DNA from 2 places in the Dietzia lutea genome. Region 1 is predicted to be linked to the other one. Evidence: predicted binding sites of a transcription regulator. Region 1 holds the regulator's gene; the other holds the start of a gene.
What was found. Region 1 encodes LexA, which represses DNA repair genes until DNA is damaged. Its sites were predicted from a motif close to CGAACANNTGTTCG; they were not measured.

Region 1 (7,837 bases):
GAGCAGCTCGGCGGCCACCTCACCCGCACCCAGTACTCCGAGCCGCACTGGTCGGACGCCCGCGGCGCCGCCATGGCCTACGAGAAGGTCCTCCTGCTGGGCCTGACGGTCGTGGAGGCGCGCCGCGTGCTGCTGTCCCGGGTGGACGCTCCCCTGGCCCGCGAAATGCTCGTCCGTCACGGGATCGTCGAGGGGCGCCTCGACACGCGGGTCCCGGTCATCCGGGAGAACGCCGAGGCCGTGGCGCAGGCCAGGGAGTTGGAGACCCGCAGCCGTCGACGCGACCTGGTGATCGACGACGAGGCCCTGGTCGCCTTCTACCTCGACCGGCTCCCCGCCGACATCACCTCCGGCCGTCACCTGGACTCGTGGTGGAAGAAGCGCGGCCACCGCGACCCGGACTCGATCCGGCTGACCCCCGCCGACATCCGCACCTCGGAAGCCGCCCCCGACGCGGGTGACTTCCCGCCGTTCTGGCAGCAGGGCGACCGACGATTCGAGCTGCGCTACGAGTTCGACCCGGGCGTCGCCGCCGACGGCATCACCGTCCGGATCCCGCTGCCCCAGCTGTCCTCGGTGACCACCGCCGGTTTCGAGTGGTTGGTCCCCGGGCTGCGCGAAGAGCTCTACACGGAGATGCTGCGCACCCTCCCCAAGTACCTCCGGCGGCTCTGCTCGCCGCCCGCGGAATACGCCGCCCTGCTCGCCCGCGACGTCACCCCGCGCTCGGCCCCGCTTCCGGTGGCCCTGGCGCAGGCGCTCTCCGCCCGGATCGGGACGACGGTCGACCCCCGCGAGTTCGACCCCACGCAGCTCCCCGATCACCTGCGGGTGCGTTTCGAGGTGGTCGACGGCGAGACGGTCGTCGCGTCCGGCACCGACCTCGCAGCGCTGCGGACGCGACTGCGGGACAAGGTGCGCGAGACCCTCAACACCCGGCTCGTGCCGGACGACGGGCCATTCCGGCAGTGGAGTGCCGACACCATCGGCGATCTCCCCCCGTCGGTTACCGGCACGGTGGACGGTGTGGAGGTGACGGTCTACCCCGCCCTGCGCGTCGATGCGGACGGCATCCACCGGGTCGCGTGCGCGACGGAGGAGGAACGCCGGACCAGGCAGGCGTCAGCGGTGCTCACGCTCATCTCGTCCGACCTCGTCTCCGCCTCCTCGATCCTGCGCGGTCGCCCGGTCGAGCAGCGACTGGCCCTGACCCAGTACCCGCACGGGGGCGTCGAGGCACTGGTCTCCGACGCCGCCCTGGCGGCGTGTGGCCGGATCATCGCCCGGCGTAAGGGCGTGCCGGTGTTGACGGTGGCGGAGTTCGGCGAGTTACGGGACGCCGCCAGGGCGGAGGTGCCGGGGGCCGTGGCGTCGGCGATCTCGGCGGTCGTGCCCGCGTTGGTGGCGGCGCGGGAGGTGTCCGTGCGTGTGGCGGAGGCCCCGGCCGAGGTCGCCGAGGCGGTGGCCCCGTCGCTGGAGTTCCTCGTGGGTAAGGGTTTTCTGGCCCGGCATCCGGTCGACGTGCTGCCGCACCTGGAGCGGCACGTGAAGGCGGTCGGTGTCCGACTCGACCTGGCGGAGAAGTCCCCTGCCCGGCATCGGGAACTGACGGCCCGGTTGGCGCGGTCGGAGGAGACCGTCGAGGAGGCGTGCGCGGCTCTGCGACGTCGGCCCGGCGGCGCGCGCTCGTCGCGCGAGCTGCGGTGGTTGCTGGCCGAATACAGAGTGGGACTGTTCGCCCAGTCCCTCGGTACGTCCCGTCCGGTCTCGGCCGAGCGCATCGACAAGGCGGTGGCGTCCGCGCTCGCACCCCGCGCCCGGCGTTGACCGTCCGGCGGCCGGAGGTCCTACCACTGGTGTGAGCAGCGGCCTGCCATCGGCGCGGGCCGGCGGGTCAGCGGCTCGCGCGGCGGATCACAGGGTCGCGCGGCGGTCCCTGAGCGCGATGATCTCGCGTTCGAAATCGTCGGCCGAACTGAACTGCTTGTAGACGGAGGCGAAGCGTAGGTAGCCCACCTCGTCGAGGTCCTGGAGGGGGCCGAGGATCGCGAGACCGATCTCGTGGGCGGGCACCTCGGACGCGCCGCGTGCGCGGACGGTGTCCTCGACCTGCTGGGCGAGGCGCCGAAGGGCGTCCTCATCGATGGACCGGCCCTGGCAGGCCCGGCGAACTCCCCGGACCACTTTGTCGCGACTGAAGGCCTCGGTGACGCCGTTGCGTTTGAGGACCGTCAGCAGTGGCGTCTCGAGCGTCGTGAAGCGGTGCCCGCACTCCGGGCACTCCCGCCGGCGCCGGATGGCCTGACCCTCGTCGACCGATCGTGAGTCGATCACCCGGGAGTCCTCGTTGTGGCATGTAGGGCAGTACATTCCCGTGTGGCCCTTCGTCGACCGGACTTCACGCCTCCCAGGACGTAGACCACGGGACGCGGGGACGATTGACCATCGTCCCCGACTCATTCTAGGAGGCCGGTGTGCCGGTCACGCGTAGGCGGGCCCGCCGAGGAACGCCACGGCCAGGAGCATGAGAACCCCGAAGGCGATGCCGCAGGCCAGGAGTGCCCAGGCGGGCACGTCATCGACGACACGGGTCGGGGCCGGCGACTCAACGCGGCAGGCGCGCACACGGTCGGACGCCACCGGGCGGGCCTGGACGATCCGCCGCGGAGCCGACGTCCGCGAGGTCGCCGGCGCGTGAGCGACGACCCGGTCGGTGGAGGCGCCGTGGATGGGCGAGGCGGAGTCGCGACGGCCCACCGGCCGCGCGCCGGGTCGGGTCCCGGAACGCCCGCGGGCCTGTCGGTCCCCGGCCCGGCCGGCGTGCGGGCGGACACCGTCCGCACGCTGGGCGGGGGCGCGGTGCTCCGCCGCGCAGATCTCGGTCCACCCCACGGTGGAGTCGGTGTGCGAGTGCATCTCCAGAATGGTCATGTCCACTCCCTGCTCGATACGGTGTGCGAAGAGGATTCGCACAATCGTGTGGATTTCTGTGTACCTATGTTCGAATACCGATACGCCTAGAGTTGTATCACGCGACTCCGACACGGTCACCATTCCGCGACGAAGTTCTTCGAACGTGTGTGTGGCGCTCCCCGCTCAGGGGCGATAGGGTGTACACAGATGACGACGTCGAACATCCATTCGCCGAAGGGACCCGAGATGCCGAAGCCCGACTTCGACTCACTGACAGACCGCCAGAAGAGTGTGCTGCTGCACATCCACGACACGGTCAAGGAGCGCGGCTATCCGCCGAGCATCCGCGAGATCGGGGACGCCGTGGGCCTGCAGTCGACGTCGTCTGTAGCGCATCAGCTGCGGACCCTGGAGAAGAAGGGGTTCCTGACCCGGGATCCGCACAAGCCGCGGGCTGTCGACGTCCACGGGGTGCCCGGGCAGAAGACCCGGGGGCGCCGCTCCCCCACCAGCGAGGTCCGACGGCCGAGTGGAGCGGTCGAGCCCGTCTACGTCCCGGTCCTCGGTCGGATCGCGGCGGGTGGCCCCATTCTCGCCGAGCAGGCCGTGGAGGAGGTCTTCCCGCTCCCGACCGATCTCGTGGGGTCCGGGGACCTCTTCATGCTCAGGGTCGTCGGTGAGTCGATGATCGACGCGGCGATCTGCGACGGGGACTACGTCGTGGTGCGGCGGCAGAACGTCGCGGACAACGGCGAGATCGTCGCCGCGATGATCGACGGCGAGGCGACCGTGAAGACCTTCCGCAAGGACTCCACCGGGGTCTGGCTCCTGCCCCACAACCCGTCCTTCAGTCCCATCCCGGGCGAGCACGCCACGATTCTGGGCAAGGTCGTCACGGTGTTCCGCAAACTCTGAACACCGCCCTGCGACGACGACGCCGCCTGCCCCGTGATCGGGTCAGGCGGCGTCGTCGTCGCAGGGACCGGTCAGGCGGCCCCGTCGCGTGTGCCGCTGTCCGAGACGAATTCGCCGAGCTCACCGGCCACCGAGGCGGGAAGCCGCACCACCAGGCGCGTACCGCGGTCGGTGTGCTCCTCCTCGACCACCGCACCCTCGGTGTGGACCCGTGCGACCACGTCACCACGGGTGTACGGGACCTCGAGAGTCAGCTCCATGTCTCCGGAGGCCACGATCTGCATGATCCGTTCGAGCAACTCGTCGACGCCCTGCCCGGTGGCTGCTGAGACGAAGACCGCGTCCGGCAGGGCGTGGTGCAGCTCGGTGAGCACCACCGGATCGGCCGCGTCGATCTTGTTGATGACCACCAACTCGCGAGGTCGTTCGGCGTTCTGCTCCTCCACAACCTCGTTGATCACCTTGCGGACGGCCTCGATCTGACGAAGGGGGAACGCGTCCGAACCGTCCACCACGTGGAGCAACAGCTCGGAGTCGACCACCTCCTCCAGCGTGGACCGGAACGCCTCGACCAACTGCGTGGGCAGGTGCCGGACGAAGCCGACCGTGTCGGTGAACACGACCGGCCGCCCGTCGGGAAGGTCGGCGCGGCGGGTGGTGGGATCGAGTGTGGCGAACAGCGCGTTCTGCACGAGGACGCCGGCGCCGGTGATCCGGTTCAACAGGCTCGACTTCCCGGCGTTGGTGTATCCGGCGATCGCGATCGACGGAACGGGCGTGGCGCGCCTGCGGTAGCGCTTGGTGTCGCGGGACTGCTTCATGCCCTTGATGTCGCGACGCAGCCGGGCCATGCGCTCGCGGATACGGCGTCTGTCCGTCTCGATCTTCGTCTCACCGGGGCCACGCAGGCCGACGCCGCCATTGCTGCCGGCCCGGCCACCCGCCTGTCGGGAGAGCGACTCACCCCACCCGCGGAGGCGGGGGAGCATGTATTCCATCTGTGCGAGGGAGACCTGCGCCTTGCCCTCGCGGCTGGTCGCGTGCTGAGCGAAGATGTCGAGGATCAACGCCGTCCGGTCGATGACCTTGACGTTGATCGCCTTCTCCAGCGCGAGGAGCTGACCCGGGGTGAGCTCGCCGTCGCAGATCACGGTGTCGGCACCCGTCGCGGCGATGACGTCCTTGAGGACGCTCACCTTTCCGGAGCCGATGAAGGTCGCCGCGTCCGGCTTGTCGCGGCGTTGGATGAGAGCGTCGCAGACCTCGGAGCCGGCCGTCTCGGCGAGCTGGGCGAGCTCCGCCATCGCGGCGTCCGCCTGGGCTGCGGACCCTTCGGTCCACACGCCCACCAGTACGACCCGCTCCAGGCGGAGCTGGCGGTACTCGGCGTCGTTGACGTCCTGGAGTTCGGTGGACAGACCCGCCACCCGGCGCAGCGAGGATCTCTCCTCGAGCTGCAGTTCGCCGATGGATGGATCGAGGTCGCGTGTCGGCCGCTCGGCGGCCGTGTGATCAATAGTCATTCCCCTGCATCATCTCACATCGGGGCTGTGTGTGTCGCGTGCACGGCCGTGTGATATGCCCCGCCGTGGTACCGGCCGCTCGCGACGAGCGCGGACGGGCCGATGAGAGTCGAACCGCCGTCGGTCAGATGTACCTTGACCTCCCCGCCGGGGACCGCCACGACGACGTCTCCGGTGCCGCGTCCGGCGTCGGCCAGAGCGGCGACCGCCGTCGCCACGATGCCGGTCCCGCATGACATCGTCTCCCCCGCTCCCCGCTCGTGCACGCGCATGGTCACCCGCCCCTCGGACAGGGGCGTGGCGATCTCCACGTTGACGCCGTGTGGGAAGAAATCGCGGTCGAAGGTCGGGGCGTCGCCGACCGGCAAGGCGGCCAGAGTCGCGGCGTCCAGCCCGGGCACGATGCAGGCCAGATGGGGGTTGCCCATGTCGACGGCCACGCCCGCGAAGGTGCGGCCACCGAGCTCGGCCGAGGAGAGTCCGAGCAGCCGCGGCTCCCCCATGTCGACCCGGACGACGGCGTCGTCGCCGGAGTGGGACACGATCGTCGCGGGCCGCGGCCCGGAACGCGTGCCGATGGCGATCGTTCCGGTGTCGGCCCGGTGCGTGGCCACCAGCGCGTGGGCGAATACCCGGACCCCGTTTCCGCACATCTCGGCGATCGAACCGTCCGCGTTGCGGTAGTCCATGAACCAGTCCGCGCGGTCGACCCCGTTCGGGAGCGCGGGAAGAACCCCGCGATCGACTAGGGCACCGGCGGTGGCGATCCGGAGGATTCCGTCGGCACCGATGCCGCCGCGTCGGTCGCAGAGCGCGCGGACCAGCGTCTCGTCGAGGTCGAGCTCGGCGTGGTCGTCGGGCAGGATCACGAAGTCGTTGAGTGTGCCGTGGCCCTTGAGGAAGGCGATGCCGTCGGTGGCCGTCGGCGTGTGGTCCGGAGTCATGTCGTGATCGTACTAGCGGCCGACCGTCATTCCGCACTGCGGAAATGGCGGATGAAGCGCCACGACGAGGACATTAGAGTCGGTGGGGAGAACGATCCCCTACCTGAGGAGAGCATCGATGTCCGAACGCATCACCGTCGGCGGTATCCAGGTCGACGAGGTCCTCTTCGACTTCGTCAACACCCAGGCGATCCCGGGCACCGGGGTCGACCCCGACGCGTTCTGGGCCGGTGCCTCCGAGATCTTCGCGGACCTGGCTCCCCGGAACCGCGAACTGCTCGCCGTGCGGGACGACCTGCAGTCGAAGATCGACGCGTGGCACCACGAGAACCCGGCGCCGATCGACCAGGCGGCGTACAAGGAGTTCCTCCGGGAGATCGGCTACCTCGTGCCGGAGCCCGAGTCGGTCTCGGTCACCACGGAGAACGTCGACGCGGAGATCGCGACCGTCGCCGGTCCGCAACTCGTCGTGCCGGTCACCAACGCACGATTCGCCCTCAACGCCGGCAACGCTCGCTGGGGTTCGCTCTACGACGCCCTCTACGGCACCGACGCCATCCCGGAGACCGACGGCGCCGAGCAGGGCGACTCCTACAACAAGGTCCGTGGCGACAAGGTGATCGAGTGGGCTCGTGAGTTCCTCGACGACGCGGCGCCGTTGGCCTCCGGCAGCCACGTGGGGACCACCGGGTACGCGGTCGTGGACGGCGCGCTCCGGGTCACGCTCGCGGACGGCGCGACCACCGGGCTGGCCGACCCGGAGAAGTTCGTGGGCTACCGCGGGGATGCCGCCAGCCCCTCCTCGGTGCTGCTGCGCAACAACGGCCTGCACATCGACATCCAGATCGACCCGGACTCCCCCATCGGCTCGACGGACGCGGCCGGCGTCAAGGACGTCGTCCTCGAGTCCGCCGTCACGACGATCATGGACTTCGAGGATTCCGTCGCCGCTGTCGACGCCGAGGACAAGACGCTCGGCTACCGCAACTGGCTCGGCCTGATGAAGGGCGACCTGTCCGAGGAGATCAGCAAGGGCGGTAAGACGTTCAACCGCGTCCTCAACGACGACCGTGTCTACACCTCCCCCGACGGCTCCGGTGAGGTCCGCCTCCACGGGCGATCGATGCTGTTCGTCCGCAACGTCGGCCACCTCATGACGAACCCCGCGGTCCTGGACGCCGAGGGCAACGAGCTGCCCGAGGGGATCCTCGACGCGCTGATCACCGCGCTGGCGGGCATGCACGGGATCGCGGAGGGCAACGAGCGCGGCAACAGCCGCAGCGGGTCGATCTACATCGTCAAGCCCAAGCAGCACGGGCCCGACGAGGTCGCGTTCACCACCGAGCTGTTCGGCCGCGTCGAGAAGCTCCTCGGCCTGCCGGCCAACACCCTGAAGGTCGGCATCATGGACGAGGAGCGCCGCACGTCGGTGAACCTCGCCGCCTGCATCGCGGAGGCCACAGAGCGTGTCGTGTTCATCAACACCGGGTTCCTCGACCGCACCGGCGACGAGATCCACACCTCCATGGAGGCCGGGCCGAT
Region 2 (7,837 bases), 1.4 Mb from region 1:
ACGTACGCCAGCGCGCTGAGGGTGAGCGCGAACCCGGTCATCTCACGCCCGCCCAGCTCGACCCAGGTGAGCAGGAGCAGTGCGCTGCCGACGATGCCGGTCACCGCGGACAGGTGCGTGGCGGGTCGGTCGCGGTCGGTGCCGTCCATGCGGCCGGTGCGGTCAGCGCGGCCGGCGACGGCGGCGACGATCAGGTAGGCCGCGGCGAGGAGCAAGCCGTAGGGCCAGCCGGGCCGGAGGAGGTACGTGGCGGGTAGGAGGGCGAGGGGCAGTGCGGTGGGGACGACGACGAGGGCCGCGTTCTCGACGGCGGGGCTGCGGCGGAGTGTGTCGTACCAGGCGACCCCTGTTCCGACGGCGGCGAAGACGAGGGCGGTCGCGATGAGCGCCATCTGTTCGCCGCGGGAGTGGAGGGCGGCCTGCGACAGGTATCCGGCCAGCAGGACGCCGGGGAGGACGGACCACACGACGCGGACGGCCACCCCGAGGTCGGCGGCGAGGACGGCGGTGGCGATGCCGACGATCGCGACGAAGACCGGTAGCTCGACGTCCGTGGAGATGAGCGGGGCGAGCAGCATCGTGCCGGCGGACACGAGGCACCCCAGCAACCCCGAGGCCCACCGCTGCGCCAGCGCCATGCCGCCGAGGGCGAGTCCGCCGACGAACATGAACGCGGCCGGGACGGGGATCCACAGGTAGAGGGTGGTGGCCGCGATGATGTCGAGCATCGCCGCGGCGAGTCCGGTCCCGACGAGCGCGAGCGCGCCGGGGTTGACCGGGGTCTCGGCCGTCGGTTCGTGGCGCGTTTGTAGTCGTAGGCCCAGCACGATGAGGACCACCGCGAGCGCGGCGGCGGCGATCACCCGTGCGATCGGCGGGAAGAGCCCGGCCTGGATGGCGACCACCAGCAGGAAGGCGATACCGGCGAGCATGACCGCCCCGCCGATCGCCGCGATGACGGTGGCTGCGGTGATCCGCGGCGCCCGCCGGGGCCGCGCCTCGGCCGGCGGAGCCCACGGCTGCAGGTGCGGCGGCAGCGACTGCGGCGACTGCCGTGAATGCTCCGGTTCCGGCCGCCATGCGTGCTCCCGCGCCGGCTGCTGCCACGGCCGCCCGGGCGGCTGCCACGGCGACTCGGTCGCGGCCGGCTGCGAAGCTGCGTGCGGACGCGGCTGCGGGGCCGGCTGCGCGGCCTGGGCGGGCCCGGCGTGCCGACCGAGCGCGATCAGCCCGGCCCGGACCTCGGCGACCTCCGCGGTGATGCGTCCGAGGCGGGCGTCGAGGTCGGCGAGGGCGCGCTGCAGGTCAGGCTGCTCGGGGTTCACCCCCGAATCATCTCCCGCCCCGGCCGCGGCGTCCATATGTCACGCCCGGGCCCGCGCTCTACCGCCGCGCGCGCTGACCCGCGGGCGCCGGACGCGACCGCAGGACGAGGATCACGCCGACGGCACTGACGGCCATCCCCACCACCGCCGGGAGGGTGATCGGGACGCCGAACATGAGCCACACCCAGACCATCGTCGTGGGCGGGGTGAGGTACAGCAGGACGCTTGCCACGGTGGCGCCGCGGGTGCGCGTGACGAAGACGAAGAGGACGTAGCCGCACAGCGTCGACAGGAAGACCAGCCAGGCCACCGCCGCCCAGAAGTCGGTTTCCGCCTCGGGCGCCGCCTGACCGGTCAGCACCGCCGCAGCCATCAGCACCACACCCGCGACGACGGACTGCATGGTGATGGACTGCAGCAGCGACTCGGTGGGGCGCAGGCGCTGGGTGAGGACCGTGCCCGTGGCCAGGCTGAGCATGCCCGCGGCCGGGAACAGGTACGCCCACCAGGGTGCGGACCCCGCGTCCAGGCCGCCGGAGACGACCATCACGACGCCCGCCAGCCCGAGGGCCATACCGATCCACATGCCGGCCGTCGTGCGTTCGCCGAGCACGCGACCGGCGACGGTGGCCACGAGCAGCGGCTGGAGGGCGGCGATGAGCGCCGCGGTGCCGCCGTCGACGCCGCGCGCGACCCCCTCGAAGATCATGTACAGGAACACGGCCTGGCTGAACAGGCCGAGGACTGCCTGCCGGGTCCACGCCGCACGGTCGTTCAGTCGCACCCGCAGCACGAGGCAGACGCCCACCAGCAGAACGCCGAGGATCGAGAAACGCCAGGCCAACAGCTGGAGGGGGGTGCCGCCTGCGCGCGTGCCGAGCTCCGCGCCGACGTAGCCGGAGCTCCACATGAGCACCAGCGCCACCGACGCCAGATGGCCGCCGTTCCGGCGAAGCGCCTGACGCGCGGACTCGGGCATCGTCACACCTTATGGCCCAGCCGCCCTCGCCGTCGTCGACCCGATCCGCACCACCCCCTCGCGCGCCCACGCCGAATTCGCGCAGCAGCGGGCACTCGGCACCGGCGGTCGCCCGAAAGCGGCGCCCCGCGGTTTCTCAGGCGGGTCGGGTGTGGGGGCCGTATCTGGTGTGGCCTGGTGGGTTGATCAGGGTGCCGTCGGGTCCGATGATGCGGTCGGCGAAGGCCTCCCACTCGCGTTCTCGGATGGCGTCGCGGGCCCGCGCCAGGGGGCCTTTAGGTCTGGTGCGGTGCTCGTGCCCGGTGTCGGTGCAGATGATCAACTCACCCAGCGGCCCGGTGCGGTAGCTGTTGGTGCCGAACGTCTTCTCCCGGTGATGCTTGCGACACAGGCACACCAGGTTCCACTCGGTGGTCGGCCCACCCAGTTCCGGATCACGCGTGTTGAACGCGATCACATGATCCACGTCGCAGTCCTTCGCCGGCACCGAACACCCCGGATGCCGACAGGTGCCGTCGCGTAGCCGGATCCGCTCGGCCATCGCCGGGGTGATCACATACCGCAACGCGCGCTCCGGGTTGTCCAGCACTCCGGGGGCGGGGTCGATGAGCTCGAACCGCACACTGGCCTCATCGCCCTCGAGCAACTCCGTGCACAACCACTCGAAGCTGCTGTAGGTGCCGTGGACGAACTCCACCCGATTCGGCAGACCCCGCACCGCCGAGGCGATCACACTGATCCGAATCGGCACCCCCGCCCGCGCCGCGTTGCCCAGCGACGGACGCGGCAGATCCGCCCCCACCCGCACCTGGCCGAGCTCGATACCGCACTCCTCGGCCGGCGCCGCCGCAGCGTCGGCGGTGCCGGTGGCGGGATCGCCCGCGGATGCGCCGGTGGTGGCGGTATCGCAGGCGGCTGCGTCGGGCGGGTACACCGCCAGCGCGGCCAGGGCGTCCGCGCGCGACTGAGCCATCGGCCGGTCCAGCCCGTCCGCGGCCGCCACCGCGGCGTCGGTGTCGATACGACGGCGCAGCAACTCCGCATCGGCCGCGGTGAGCTTGGCCCACATCGTGGCCATCCCGTTGCGGCCGCCGCGGAACCGCACCTCGCGGGTCTCGGCCGCCGCCTCAGCCGCCTCCTGCGCCCCGGCCGGATCGCACCGCTCCACCGCGTCCTCGATCGCCGACTCCACCGCCGACCGGCTCGGCCGGTCCCCGCCCTCGAGATCGCCGGTGAAGCGGGCCAGCACCTCGTCCTCCACGTCCCCCACGATCGCATCCGGCACCTCGGCCAGACGACACGCGATATCGACCGCCAGATCCTCGGGCATCACCCCCCGCCCCACCACCGAACACAGCCGGGACAGACGGGTACGGATCTGCACCCCCGCGGTGACCAACCGGTCCGCATGCCAACACGTCAACTGACACGCCGCCACCAGATGATCACGCGCCCGCGCCGCCGGCGCCAACCGCGCATACCCCGGCCGACGCGACCCCTCCGGGCGCTGCTCGTCCTGCGCCAGCGCCGCGCGGGCGAACTGCTCGACCAGCACGTACGCGGCCTCCAACCGCGTCGCCCCGGCCCGATTCTGCGCCAGCGTCGCCGCGCGAGCCGCCTCACTGACCGCCGCCATGTCCAACGCGCCCAGACCCTCAGGGACCGCGAACAACGTCCTCGCCGTCGTCACCAACCCCACCCCCTCCGCCGAGCGCCACACCGAACGATGATCACCTATCTCGAACTACAGTTCGATCATACCTCCGCGCCCGCAAGCGCACAAGCGTTCGAACAAGACTGACCTCGCGCGCTGCGAGCAGCTCCACAGGCACTCGGGCGATGACCTCGCCGTCGCCCCCGCCACGCCCCCGAGGAGAGGTCACGGTCACGCACCCGGGCGACCCCGCGCGGCGGCCACAGCGTGCATCATTTACATAGTGTGTGCCACACACTATGGTGTGGCACATGGACAATGAGGCCGACGCGGTGCAGGGCACCCACCTCCAGGAGATCCGGCGGGGGTCCGTGGTGCTGGCGAGCCTGATCGCGTGCCGGACGCCGAAGTACGGATACGGACTGCTCACCACGCTGGCCGACGTCGGCATCGTCACCGAGGCCAACACCCTCTACCCGCTGCTGCGCCGCCTGGAGGGCCAGGGCCTGCTCACGTCGACCTGGCGCACCGACGACCCCCGGCCCCGCAAGTACTACGAGACCACCGCACTCGGCGCCGAGACCGCCGAGCGGCTGCACACCGAATGGCTGGCACTGGGCGCCGGCTACGACGATCTGCGGAAGGCGGATGCGTGATGCCCCGACTCACCGATCGCTACATCTTCGAGGTGGTCCGCCACCTCCCCGAAGGCCAGCGCGGCGACATCTCGGAGGAGATCGCCGCGACCATCGACGACATGATCGCCGCCGAACTCGACGCCGACACCGGCCCCGCCGGCCGGATCGACCCCACCGCCGCCGAGCACACGGTCCTGCGCCGCCTCGGCGACCCCGCGCAGCTCGCCCGCCGGTACTCGGGCGTGCGCCAGTACCTCGTCGGACCCGACGTCTACCCCGTCTGGTCCCGCGTACTGCGGTGGCTCGTGCCCGTCGTCGGCACGATCGCCGCGGTGGCCGGCGGCATCCTCTATGTCTCCACGACGCCCGTCCCCCAGCTCGGCGACCTTATCGCCCAGCTCGTCACCTCCGTGTCCGCCGCCCTCCTGTGGGCCTTCGCGGCGTGGACGCTCGTCGTGGTGATCATCGAGCGGACCACCCCGGAGGGCGCACGCAGCGCACTCTCGCGGACGCCGACCTGGGACCCGAACGACCTCGACCGCCCGGGCAGCGGAAGCGACACGCGTGCCGACGCGATCGTCTCGCTCGTGATGCTGGCACTACTGGCCGGCGTGCCGTTCATCCCGTCGACGTTCCTCTACATCGGCCACCTCAACGGGGGCGAGCCGCTGATCAACCCGGACATCCCGACCGGCTGGGTCGTGAGCTACCTGATCCTGATCGGCGTGCTCGCGCTCGTCCAGGTGTGGCGCCTGGCGCGGCCGGGGCGGTCACGCGGCCGCCTCGCCCTCGAGATGGCCACCGACATCGTGTTCGGCGTCTTCCTCACCGCACTCGTCCTGAGCCAGCAGACCGTGCTGCATCCGGACCTCGTCCCCGCGAACGGCGACGGCGGCCCGGCCACCGCAATCCGCTGGGCTCTCGTCGCGGCGATCTGGGTGATCGTGGTGTGGGACCAGGTCGAGACCCTACGCACGTTCCGGCGCCACTCCATGAACGAGTGACGCCGGAACGTGGAGCCGAGGGGCCTGACCGCCCCGGCCGGGTTCAGCCCTCGGCTGCGTGACCGGTCAGCTACCCGCACCCGCCGGCGCGGCGGCCGAGCCGCTGTCGGCGCCCTCGTCCTCGGCGCCGCCCGCGAGCGAGGCGGTGGCCGCGGCCCCCGCGCCCACGAGGCTGCCGCTGACGCTGCCCGACGTGACCGAACCCAGCGGCCCGAGGATGTCGTTCGCCTGGTCGGCCACGACCTGCCTGTCGATGCCGAAGTAGTTCACGAGCTGACCGATCCGGGGGCCGAAGATGCCGTCCCGGGCGCAGATGACGCCCGCCGCGGCGGACTCCTCGGGCACCGGCGCATCCCAGCTCACGGTCTCGCCGGCCGCAACCGGGAGACCGCCCGTGAAGCCGGTTCCAAAGGCGGTGGCCGTCCCCACCAGATCGAGTCCGGGCCCGCTCACCACCGCGGCCGGCTCACCACCCGGGGTCACCGTCAGAACGGAGACTCCCCCGGCGCCCTGGATCGTGGCGAGGACCGCGAGCGATCCCACGACGTCGTTCGGATCGATCTCGCGCGGATCGATGTCGTTCTCCTCGATCGTGCTGTACGGCGCGGTGAAGCCGATGCACTGCTGAGCCTCGGCCCCCTCGTTGGTATAGGTGACCGTCGGGCCGCCCTCCGCGTTCGGCGTCACCGAGACGGGTCCGTTGAGCGCGATGCTCGCGAGCTGGAGATCGTCGGCGATCTCCGAGGAGCCCTGGGCACCGGCGACGCCGGCTCCCGCCAGGATCGCGCCGCCGGCGAGTGTCGCGGCCGAGACCGTCGCCGCGATTTTCTTGAGGTGTGCCATCACTTCTCCTCCGAATGAGATACAGCCCCCGCGGTGTGACCTTCCCCACGGTGAGCGGGTGCAGCCCCAAAGTGACACGGCAACATCCGTCGCGCGACCGGTTATTTAGCCCCGTAACCAATTACTAATCTTGACCCGCCACAGGAGTACAAAACCGCACCTTGAGCACCAGAAAAGGCGGTTGCGGATGGCACCGGCACCCAGGCCGCGGCGGAACACGAACAATGAAAGACGAACGGCGAGAGCCCCCGTCCGACCAGACGGGGGCTCTCGCGACACTGTGCGCCCGAAGGGACTCGAACCCCTAACCTCTTGATCCGTAGTCAAGTGCTCTATCCATTGAGCTACGGGCGCATATTCATATTCTTCTGTCGTGCCAGACGTCCGGTCTCCCGGGCTTCCGGCATGGCGGAGGCGAGAGGATTTGAACCTCCGGTCCCCTTTTAGGAGGACAACTCATTAGCAGTGAGTCCCATTCGGCCGCTCTGGCACGCCTCCTGGAGGCTCTGCGAGCCAACGAGGAATTACAGTACACACACGTCCCGCCGGTTCGCAAAACGCCCGGACACCGGCCCGAGAACCGCTGGTCCTACTCTGTAGGCATGGCCCCCGACGTGCGCAGTGACCTCGACGCGATCCCCGCCTACGTGCCCGGTGCGTCCGCGCCCGGCGCCGTGAAGCTCGCGTCCAACGAGACCACCGCCGGCCCGCTGCCGAGCGTGGCCGCGGCGATCACCGACGCCGCGTCGGCGGCCAACCGGTACCCGGACATCACCTCCCGCACGCTCGTCGAGCGATTGGCGGACTTCCTGGGCGTGGGCGCCGAGAACGTCACCGCCGGCTGCGGCTCGGTGGCCCTGTGCCAGCAGCTGGTCCAGGCGGTGTGCGCCCCGGGCGACGAGGTGATCTTCGGCTGGCGCTCCTTCGAGGCGTACCCGATCATCGCCCGCATCGCCCACGCCGTGCCCGTGTCGATCCCGAACCGCGCCGACGGGTCGCTGGACCTCGACGCGGTCGCGGAAGCCGTCACCGACCGGACACGCCTGATCTTCGTCTGCACCCCCAACAACCCCACCGGCCCGGCGGTCGACCGCACCGAGCTGGTGGCGTTCCTCGACCGCATCCCCGAGCGGGTCACGGTGGCGCTGGACGAGGCGTATTACGAGTACGTACGCAGCGACGACCCGGTCGACGGGGTCGCCGAGGCGATGGCCCGGCCCAACGTCGTCTCCCTGCGCACGTTCTCCAAGGCATACGGGCTCGCCGGCCTGCGTGTCGGCTACCTCGTCGGACCCGTCGACCTGGTGGTGCCGGTGGCGAAGATGGTCGTGCCGTTCTCCGTGAGTTCGCTGGCCCAGTCCGCGGCGATCGCCTGCCTGGAGGCCGGGGACGAA

Region 2: a site for LexA is predicted at 4,081-4,094, ahead of A6035_RS02165 (HNH endonuclease signature motif containing protein). Genes of this name have one in related genera too.

The regions. Positions count from the first base shown of each region.
Region 1 is NZ_CP015449.1:1,902,304-1,910,140, forward strand. Features, by position in the region: gene hrpA (ATP-dependent RNA helicase HrpA) at 1-1,827, shown strand, start outside; gene nrdR (transcriptional regulator NrdR) at 1,915-2,370, opposite strand; gene A6035_RS08670 (hypothetical protein) at 2,482-2,931, opposite strand; gene lexA (transcriptional repressor LexA) at 3,160-3,828, shown strand; gene hflX (GTPase HflX) at 3,900-5,351, opposite strand; gene dapF (diaminopimelate epimerase) at 5,366-6,295, opposite strand; gene A6035_RS08690 (malate synthase G) at 6,414-7,837, shown strand, end outside.
Region 2 is NZ_CP015449.1:478,495-486,331, reverse strand. Features, by position in the region: gene A6035_RS02175 (DUF2339 domain-containing protein) at 1-1,325, opposite strand, end outside; gene A6035_RS02170 (DMT family transporter) at 1,384-2,304, opposite strand; gene A6035_RS02165 (HNH endonuclease signature motif containing protein) at 2,441-3,994, opposite strand; gene A6035_RS02160 (PadR family transcriptional regulator) at 4,270-4,614, shown strand; gene A6035_RS02155 (HAAS signaling domain-containing protein) at 4,614-5,600, shown strand; gene A6035_RS02150 (hypothetical protein) at 5,667-6,443, opposite strand; tRNA gene A6035_RS02145 (tRNA-Arg) at 6,725-6,797, opposite strand; tRNA gene A6035_RS02140 (tRNA-Ser) at 6,850-6,941, opposite strand; gene A6035_RS02135 (pyridoxal phosphate-dependent aminotransferase) at 7,046-7,837, shown strand, end outside.